DNA from 2 places in the Shewanella sp. SM23 genome. Region 2 is predicted to be linked to the other one. Evidence: riboswitches for the same ligand, from Rfam matches in the RefSeq annotation. Region 2 holds a riboswitch; the other holds the start of a gene.
What was found. A riboswitch is a leader RNA that binds a small molecule or an ion and turns the genes downstream of it on or off. The one in region 2 is predicted to bind cobalamin.

Region 1: another riboswitch for cobalamin. It lies ahead of L5L98_RS08110 (ABC transporter ATP-binding protein); the one in region 2 lies ahead of L5L98_RS07125 (TonB-dependent receptor).

Annotation. Positions count from the first base shown of each region.
Region 1 is NZ_JAKKRM010000005.1:10,743-15,121, reverse strand. Features, by position in the region: gene cobT (nicotinate-nucleotide--dimethylbenzimidazole phosphoribosyltransferase) at 1-488, opposite strand, end outside; gene L5L98_RS08115 (FecCD family ABC transporter permease) at 697-1,827, opposite strand; gene L5L98_RS08110 (ABC transporter ATP-binding protein) at 1,824-2,699, opposite strand; cobalamin riboswitch at 2,799-2,975, opposite strand; gene L5L98_RS08105 (histidine phosphatase family protein) at 3,197-3,922, opposite strand; gene metH (methionine synthase) at 4,192-4,379, shown strand, end outside.
Region 2 is NZ_JAKKRM010000004.1:145,363-149,741, forward strand. Features, by position in the region: gene L5L98_RS07120 (HDOD domain-containing protein) at 1-418, opposite strand, end outside; gene L5L98_RS07125 (TonB-dependent receptor) at 698-2,659, opposite strand; cobalamin riboswitch at 2,768-3,002, opposite strand; gene L5L98_RS07130 (hypothetical protein) at 3,137-4,379, opposite strand, start outside.

The DNA of each region.
Region 1 (4,379 bases), on a different contig from region 2:
GCAAAGCCTTTATCGACGGTTTCAAGCGCCATTGCGGGCTCTAAATGGATTGCACCCGTTCCAGCACCAAGACGTTGATCAATAATGCCTTCAACCCCTTCAACTGGCGTTAAAATACCGCAATCGATCACTTCGAGCTTAAAGCCCACCTGCCGACAAAAAACGTTAATCGCCGCGCCGCCATGGGCAAAGTTTTGCACCATTTGGTGAGTCACTTCGCTAGGGGCAATCGACACGCCTTCTGCGGCAATGCCATGATCCCCCGCAAACACTAACATGGTTGGATGGACTATTTTGAGCACATCCGTTTGTGGCTGCTCCGTTTGTTGCAAATCAGTCGCTTGCACGCGGGCAATCTGCAAAGCTAAGGATTCGAGCTGACCTAAGGCGCCGGGCGGCTTAGTCTTAAGATCAATTTTCTGCAAAATCACCAGATCCTGCGCTTTACTCACAGGGCTTATTTGAAAAGACACGGCTGACTGAGACATCCACACTCCACTTTGTAATCTACATTAAATAACCACAACGCATCCCGCGTTTATGACGAACATGTCCAATTGTGCATTTCCAATCGCGGGTGGGATATCAACAGAAATACTGATTATCCCGCCAGTCTGCACTTACGACATGACTCTGGGATGACGACTTAACTCTGGGTTTACGTCCTGACTAGGTGCCTACGGCATGACCTTGTATTTACGGCATGACTCTACGCTTACGCAAAATCAGCAAAAAGAACATGCTACCTATGGCGGCCGTGATAATGCCCACGGGCAACTCTTGATTGCCCAATAAACAGCGCGCTAATACATCAATCCACACCATAAATAATCCGCCCACCAGCGCCGTTAATAAAATCGGCTGACGACCGGGAAACAGCATGCGTACTGTATGGGGGATCATTAACCCGACAAAACCGATACCGCCACAGGTAGCCACCAAAATAGCGGTAATCAAGGAGCAGAGCAGCAACATATTGAGCCGCAGCTTAGGCACATTCACCCCTAAGGTATGCGCCGTTTCATCCCCCGCCTGCAACGCCATGATCTGCCGTTTCATGCCTAAAATAATGAATAAACTCGCACCAATCACCAGTGTCGGCAGTACTAACAAGGACCAACTGGCCTTTGCAAAACTGCCTAAACTCCAAAACAGCACAGAGGCTGTCGCCTGCGGACTGGCGAAATACAGCAGCAGACTCGTTAATGCGCCGAACATAAAGGAGGTCGCCACACCAGAGAGCAGCATGCGCTCCACTTGGCTATTGAGCCCAAGCCCAGACAAAGCAAGCACTATCAACACCGACAAACTCGCGCCAATAAAAGCGCCCAAGGGCAAGCTAAACCAAAGTAATCCAGACAAGGCACCCGAACCGCTAAAAAGCCCAGAATGTGCCGCCATGCCCGCATTATCAAAAAATCCAGAGCCAGTGAATAAGGTCAACATCACCACAGCGCCAAAGGACGCGCCAGAGCTAATGCCAAACAAATAGGGATCGGCGAGCGGATTGCGAGTCACGGTTTGCAACACACTGCCCGCCAGTGACAAACCCGCTCCCGCCACAAAAGCCAGTAAAATGCGCGGCAACCTGAGCTCCATCACAATGCGCTCAGTAATGCCATTGGCTTGAGTGAGGTTGGCCATTTTATTGATAAACACTTGGATAACATCCATAAAGCTGATGTTCGCCGCGCCAAAACTCGTGGCGGCAATAGGCGTTATCAAAGTGATGATACCTAATACGAGCAGCATCAGTTGTTGTCTCGTCAACGGTGTCACGATACGCCCCAAATATGAGATGAAATATTGTTTACTCCCCTGAGTCATCCACCCTCGCCTCGCTCGTTCAGGCCATGATCTACATGGTGGTAACCATAAAAATAGCTGATTAAGGGCTTTTTATGTTGTGGATGGGGCGATACCTGAGCACACACGCCAAACACATCGCCAATTCGCGCCTCGGTTAATACTTCGGTTGGCGTCCCCATAGCGCTGACTTCCCCGTTATGGATCAACAACAAACTGTCGCACAGGGCACTGGCTAAATTAAGATCATGAATAGAGGCAATCACGCTGATGCCAAGGCTACGCACCAATTCGAGGATTTGAATTTGATAGCGCACATCGAGGTGGTTCGTTGGCTCATCGAGGATTAAAAGCTGCGGCTGCTGCACTATGGCGCGGGCAATCAAGGCGCGTTGCTTTTCACCGCCAGATAAGTGCTCATATTGTTGGTGCATCTTATGGCTCAAGCCGACTTTCTCTAAAGCCTTAGCAATACGCTCAGTATCACAGCTCGAATTGGTATCGAACATGCCCTTGTGGGGCGTTAAGCCCATGCTGACCAATTGCTCTGTGGTGAGGTCAAAATAGTGCGGTGTATCCTGCTGCACTACGGCAACGCGACAGGCAAACGCCTTGGGTGACAAGCGCTCAATATCTTGATCAAAAAGGGTAATTTTGCCCTGAGTCGGGCGAACAAACCGATACAAACAGCGCAACAAGCTAGACTTGCCCGCACCGTTAGGGCCAATCAGCCCCAGCATCTGCCCCGTTGGCAGCGTAAAGTTAATATTGGAAAGAATGGTTTTGCCATCGATACACCAGCTCAACTGGCTCACATTGAGCGCGACTGACGGGCTCAATGACGGGTTAGTGTCATTCACGGGGCTGTTAGTTTGGATTGCGGAAAGTTTCACCTAAGCGGCGCTCCTATCGAGTCCAAACCTGTATAAACAAAGGTTGTGCACATTGTCATCTGCTCCCTCGAGTCACCCGCTCGAGAACTAAGGCTGCACGCAGCGATAACAGAAATAGGCAGGTCTCCTGACTTGTAGGGAAGAAGATTCGAGATCTTTTTCACTACTCACAGTTGCGGGCACAGTTCGGGCTGACTAACAAGCAGCTCCCCGATTCCCTATTATGTTTGGGTTGATATGCTCTTTGTTAACAACGCCACTATTAATTAAAACAGCGGAGCGATTCGAACAAAGAGAGTCTATTCCCAACACCTATTTCTGCGACGTTATCACTCATTGCGCATGTAATACGCTATCTCGTTCAAACGTCAGGGAAAAGCATTATCCTACATCTATCCCATTAGGCAATGCTGTTTAAATCAGAATATTTTCATGTCAGCTTATTCTCGCCAAACGATCACGCCTAAACCATAGCGCATAGGTCGTGAAATAAGGCCTCAACACGTGCGCCCACTCGGCCAATCTAAACGCCAATAGCAGGCACCCTGTTCATCTTGCAGCACATTAATGCTCACCACGGCCGCCACGGGTAAATCGAGTTGACTATAAAACCCTACCGCCCGTTCAACTCCTAAGGCACGCGCCATTAAGTGACGGATCACCCCGCCGTGGGTCACGACCCACACTTGAGTGGCTGGCATATTGTCAGTGGTTTCATTAATGGCACTGTTTTCATTACCCATTTTATGTGAGTCAAGGGCCAATCGTTCAAACTCGGCGGCGAGTATCTGGTCAATAGTCCCATTCACCCGCGACTCAAAACTTGCCATAGTTTCACCATTAGGCGGCGGAGTTTGCCAAGGGTCTTGCCAATACGCCGCTAAGCGTTCGCCCTCTTGTTGATACAGTTCATCGAGCCGACAACCGTCCCAATCACCAAAATCAATTTCCTGTAAACCCGACAAACACTGCGCCTGCAATGGCCTTGACTCAGATATCAGTGCCGCCGTCGAATGCAACTCGGCGACAAAAGCGTGGGCAAAATCGGCGCAGCGGCGTGAAGTCGAGCTGTAAATCGCACTACACACGCTGGCCTGTGACTCAACTGCTGCCGACATTTGTTGCCAACCCTTTTCGCTCAAAGGCACATCCACACGACCCCGCAAAATAGCGCCGCCTTCACACTCACCGTGGCGTAACAATAACAATCGAACTTGTTTCATATATGCCTTTTTAGTTAGGGACTAGATGCTAGGAACTCAAGCCAAGGGCCTAAATTCTTGATTCTCGATTCTCGCTCCTAATGCCTTTGACTTTCATCTTGCCCTGACAATCATAAGTCGCGTATTATGGACGTCTATACGTTTAAATGTCCAAAACAAATTTTTAAGAACAAGTATTCAAAAAATATCGGCAGACGACAATAAAATGCACTTAGCATAACAATGGCCGATTTTTGGACTTAACTTAGCTGTATTTAAGGTAATTATTTATGACGATACCCTCAACCAAAGCCAGCCAAATATTAGCAGACATTCGCAAACAGCTTGCAGAGCGCATTCTGATCTTAGACGGTGCCATGGGCACTATGATCCAAGGCTACAAGCTGGAAGAAGAGGACTATCGCGGCGAACGTTTTAAAGATTGGCATACAGATGTCAAAGGTAACAACGACCTCTT
Region 2 (4,379 bases):
CCACACCTTCCATATCCGCTAAGCTATCTACCGCATCCGTTGCAATATCTTCAGTCAACTTCCAATAACCTTGGACCAACTTTTTATAGGGCTGTGGCAGTTCATCGAGGCGTTCTTTTAAATAGAACGTAAAGGCGTAGCGATAGATATTAACTTGACCTAAGCGGATCAAAGCTTCTTTCAACGAACGAGTTTTGTGATTTTCCACTACAGCAGCCTGTGCGGAATTACTGCGCATAAGCATGTGCGCTGCCAATGCGGGATCGCTCGAGATAATGTCAATCACATTACGAATGTCGCCTTCAGCAAGGATCGCTTTTTTGAGTGGAATTAGAATCCCTCGGCGGCCAATCACTTGCTCTTCGTTCGCTATGATAGCTCTAACTTGAGTAAAAACCTGTTGCTCAAGATCAGTCATAAGACACTTTACACCTGTTTATTAACAATAAGATGATTCGGTTACAGCCCACATCATACCTAAAATACTAAGAATTTCAGCCATAAACAGCAGAGTAAAATATAAATTACTCCTATTTAGTGATGACTGCCCGCTAACACTATAGATAACGACAATTAAACCACTCTACTAAAACGATATTCAAGACTATACCTATTTTAAGATTTATTCTTTGAACTCAGCGTAAAAACTAAAAAGCCAGACTGAGTCTGGCTTTGTTATTAGATAGCTCATTAATATTTAGAAGCGGTAGCCCACAGTGAAACGAATATCACGGCCTCGACCTGAGTAATAACCATTATATGTTCCACCACCATAATAGCCTGCGCTAACATAATCTTTATCGAATACATTATCGATACGCAGACTGGCAAGCCAAGCATCACGATTATAATTCAAGGCTAAATTACCAAGCACGTAACTTGCTAGCTTATCACCTTGATTAGCGTTATCGCCTTCGATAAAACGATCACCCGTGTAGATAGCTTCGGCAAATACTTGGAAATGCTCAGCAAAATCCATGCTGACATAACCGCGTCCCGTGTGTTTTGCCACCCAAGACAGCTCTTTGCCATCGTTAGCACCATCGGTAAATTCGGCGTCGGTATAGTTATATTCCAGCCCTAACTGCAGCGCTTTAGTGATCTGCCAATCCCAATCGGCACCCGCGCCATAACGACGAGAAGCGTCGGCATTGACGTTTGCACCGTTGAAATTTCCACCTATGGGTTTAACTGCACTCGAGTCATAAACAATTTCATCCTCTAAATCGAGACGATATAGGCTGACTCGTAGGGTTTGACTAGCGACAGCCCAATCCCAACCCGCCTCATAGGAACGGCCTGTTTGCGGCTTTAAGCCAAATACGCCCGGCGATGTATAAGCTTGCTCATCCACTTTAGCAAAACGGAAGTTATCATCAGCGCGCACATAGAGTCTGTGCTCCGCAGTTGGTCGGTAATTTAAACCCAGTTCGAATGCATGGGCATTTTCATCTAAATCCATGCCATTAGGATAGACATTGCCATCGACTAACTCGTCGGTCACACGCGAATAACGACCACCCACAACGTAACTTAAAGTATGGCTTAAAGGCACTGTAGCTTGTAGATAGGCGCTTTGCATTTGCTGCACATTACTGCGCGCCATAGTGTCAAAATCAGCCTTGCCACGGCTGATGTCTAAACCTGTGACTAGGTTTAGCTCGCCTTGACGCGTACTGTAATTCGCTAACGCTTTAGGGCTAAACATTAACAGTGAGCGTGTGTTATGGCTGTTCGCCCCCCAATTAAGAGAAGACACTAAGGTATCGCTGTAATCTAAATCCGCCGCCAGCGCCCAGTTTTGATTAAGCTGATGCTGGTAACCCGTTCGCGCCGCAGTGGTCATCTCGTGGGCATACTCTACCTTATTTGATGAAGCACGGGGATCGTCTTTAAATTGCTTTTCAGTAAGCGAGCCCGGATTTTCACGATCGTTATCGTAGTAGCTGGTTTCAACAAAGAACGAGTCTGTGGCTGTTTTATATTGAATGCGGCCAAGAATAGAGCCGGTTTCGTTGGCATTATGCTGGCGATAGTTGTCACCTTGGTTGTAACTACCGGTGAAAAAGTAACGCCAATCTTTGTTGATCGCGCCAGACACATCACCACGACCTTCATAGGTATCAAAACTGCCGCCGGATAACTGCACGCTGCCGCCAGTATTTTCAGGGGACTTAGTGACAATATTAATCACCCCGCCCACGGCTTGATCGCCATAAAGTACACCTGCACTACCCGATAAAATTTCAATACGATCCACTTGATTAAGCGGAATGGCATTAAGGCTAGGTGCGGCGATATCGATATTATTGAGACGACGACCATCAAGTAAAATCAGCGTGTTATTAACGGCAGTGCTGGCGCTAAAACCACGCATCGCAAAGCTAGTTCCAATATTGTTATCCGAAATTTGAATACCGCTTTGACCGCGTAAGACGTCGGTCAAATTAGTCGCGCCACTCATTTCAATCGCGGCTGCATCAATCACATTCACATTGGCGGCAATATTTAAGGGGGTCTTATCAGAGCGGCCGATCACGACAAGATGCTCGTCAACTTTAGCTGTGCTGGTATCGTCAGCCGCCATAACGGGCGCGATAATTGAAAAACTGCAAAGGCTGCCAATCAGCAGCGCGATTTTTGTTGGATTTGTTCCCATTTTACCTTTAACTCCTGCAAGGAAAACGGGGCATTGACGCCACGATACCGTTAATTCAGTCGTAAATACTGACGGTGATTATCGCATTTTGAGATCTGCCCACCGAAATCTCAAAAACACCTTTAGGGCCGGTCTCCGGACTTAGGCTATGTTAATCCATTAAAGTTAGATTAACGCGAGACTGACCTTTCACATTCTGACTTTCGGGTTCACTCTTGAACACACCAATCAAACGCGGTCTTCTCTCACCTTTTACCGTTGCGGGGGCAGTGCCAGAATTTCACTGGCTTCCCGATTATCTCACGACACTATCATCGTAAGCACCACAGAAGGTTGACTCAAAATTAGGTTCAAAGGGCGTACAATCTGTTAACGCCCAACAAGGCTCAGAGCATATCAGACCTGAGCGCGCGCATTATAGACGTCTATACGGATGAAAGTCCATTAATCTCAAGTTAGCGAGAAAACTCACATGAGCTAGAAAACACCATCCCAGTTTTTTGCCGCAGGTTTTGGTCTGTCTTTGCTCAAAATCGCCTGACGCTGCTCAGGGGTTTCGCATTGGGCAACGGGAGTAAAATCCAGCGGTTTAATCACTAACGAGTCAGCAGGTTGCACTGGCGACTTGTCGAACATTGGCAAATTCATCGACCAAGAGACCAGCTCCCCCTTTTCGCTGATGCCAACATAACCGTCATTTGCGCCATCTAACCAAGTAAGGCGCGGAATACGTGCAATCAACTTCTCCACATTTTCACGGTTGGCGCGATAACCAACAGGCACCACTTTGCCATCGGGACGCGTAAACACAAAGGAGGCAGGCCCTTGGGTAATGATGCTGCCTTCCTGCCAATATTTATCAAGAATCTCTTGGGCATAGTGAAACCCAAACATATGAGCGTAATCAGTATCGTCGGCCACTATTTGCGGCACGGCCTTATCCCGCAGTAATAAAAAGCCTGAGCCAATGCTGATAATCTCTTTTACCCCTGTGATATTGGTTTTTTTAATCCAATCGACACCACAGTTAATCCCATCGCCCCAAAAATGCGCATCCCCCGTAGGACTTAAAATCGCAAAGGCACAATTGTTTGCCGTCATACTCGCCACATCCTTTAAGGCGCTGCGGATCGAGTAAGCATCACTGCGCCAACCCCAACTCACCACAGTGCCGTCCTTTTTCAAGGCGGCATAGGTGTGTTGAAAATATTCGATCTTCGCCACATCCGTAAGCTGCGGGAGTAACTTTTTCATATTGGTCGACTCTTCAACCTGCCCCCAAATCACCGCGCTACCTTCTTTTTTGAGGGCGACAAAACTGCGTCCTCTGGCAAAGATATCGACAACATCAACTAATTGATCCTGCACATGTAAGCTATTGCCGCCGTAGGGGCCATAACCCCAAGTGTGTACCTTGCCATTAGCATCAAGGGCCGCAATGGCCTCTTGATTAGCGAACAACTTGGTAATATTGGTCATGCGGTTTTGCAGGGCTTTGTCGAGGCTCAATTTCCCTACATTACCCCAGTAAACCACAGTGCCATCTTGACGTAGCGCGGCAAACCCGTCCTTAACTGGGACGATTTGCTTAACTTGCTTAAGCTGCTCCGTCACCTCCCTGCTATCACCGCCAGCATAACTGCCACCCCAAGTGATCACCTCACCAGATTGTGTTAACGCCGCAAAGGCCGAACTGTTGGTGACCACAGTCTCGACTGCG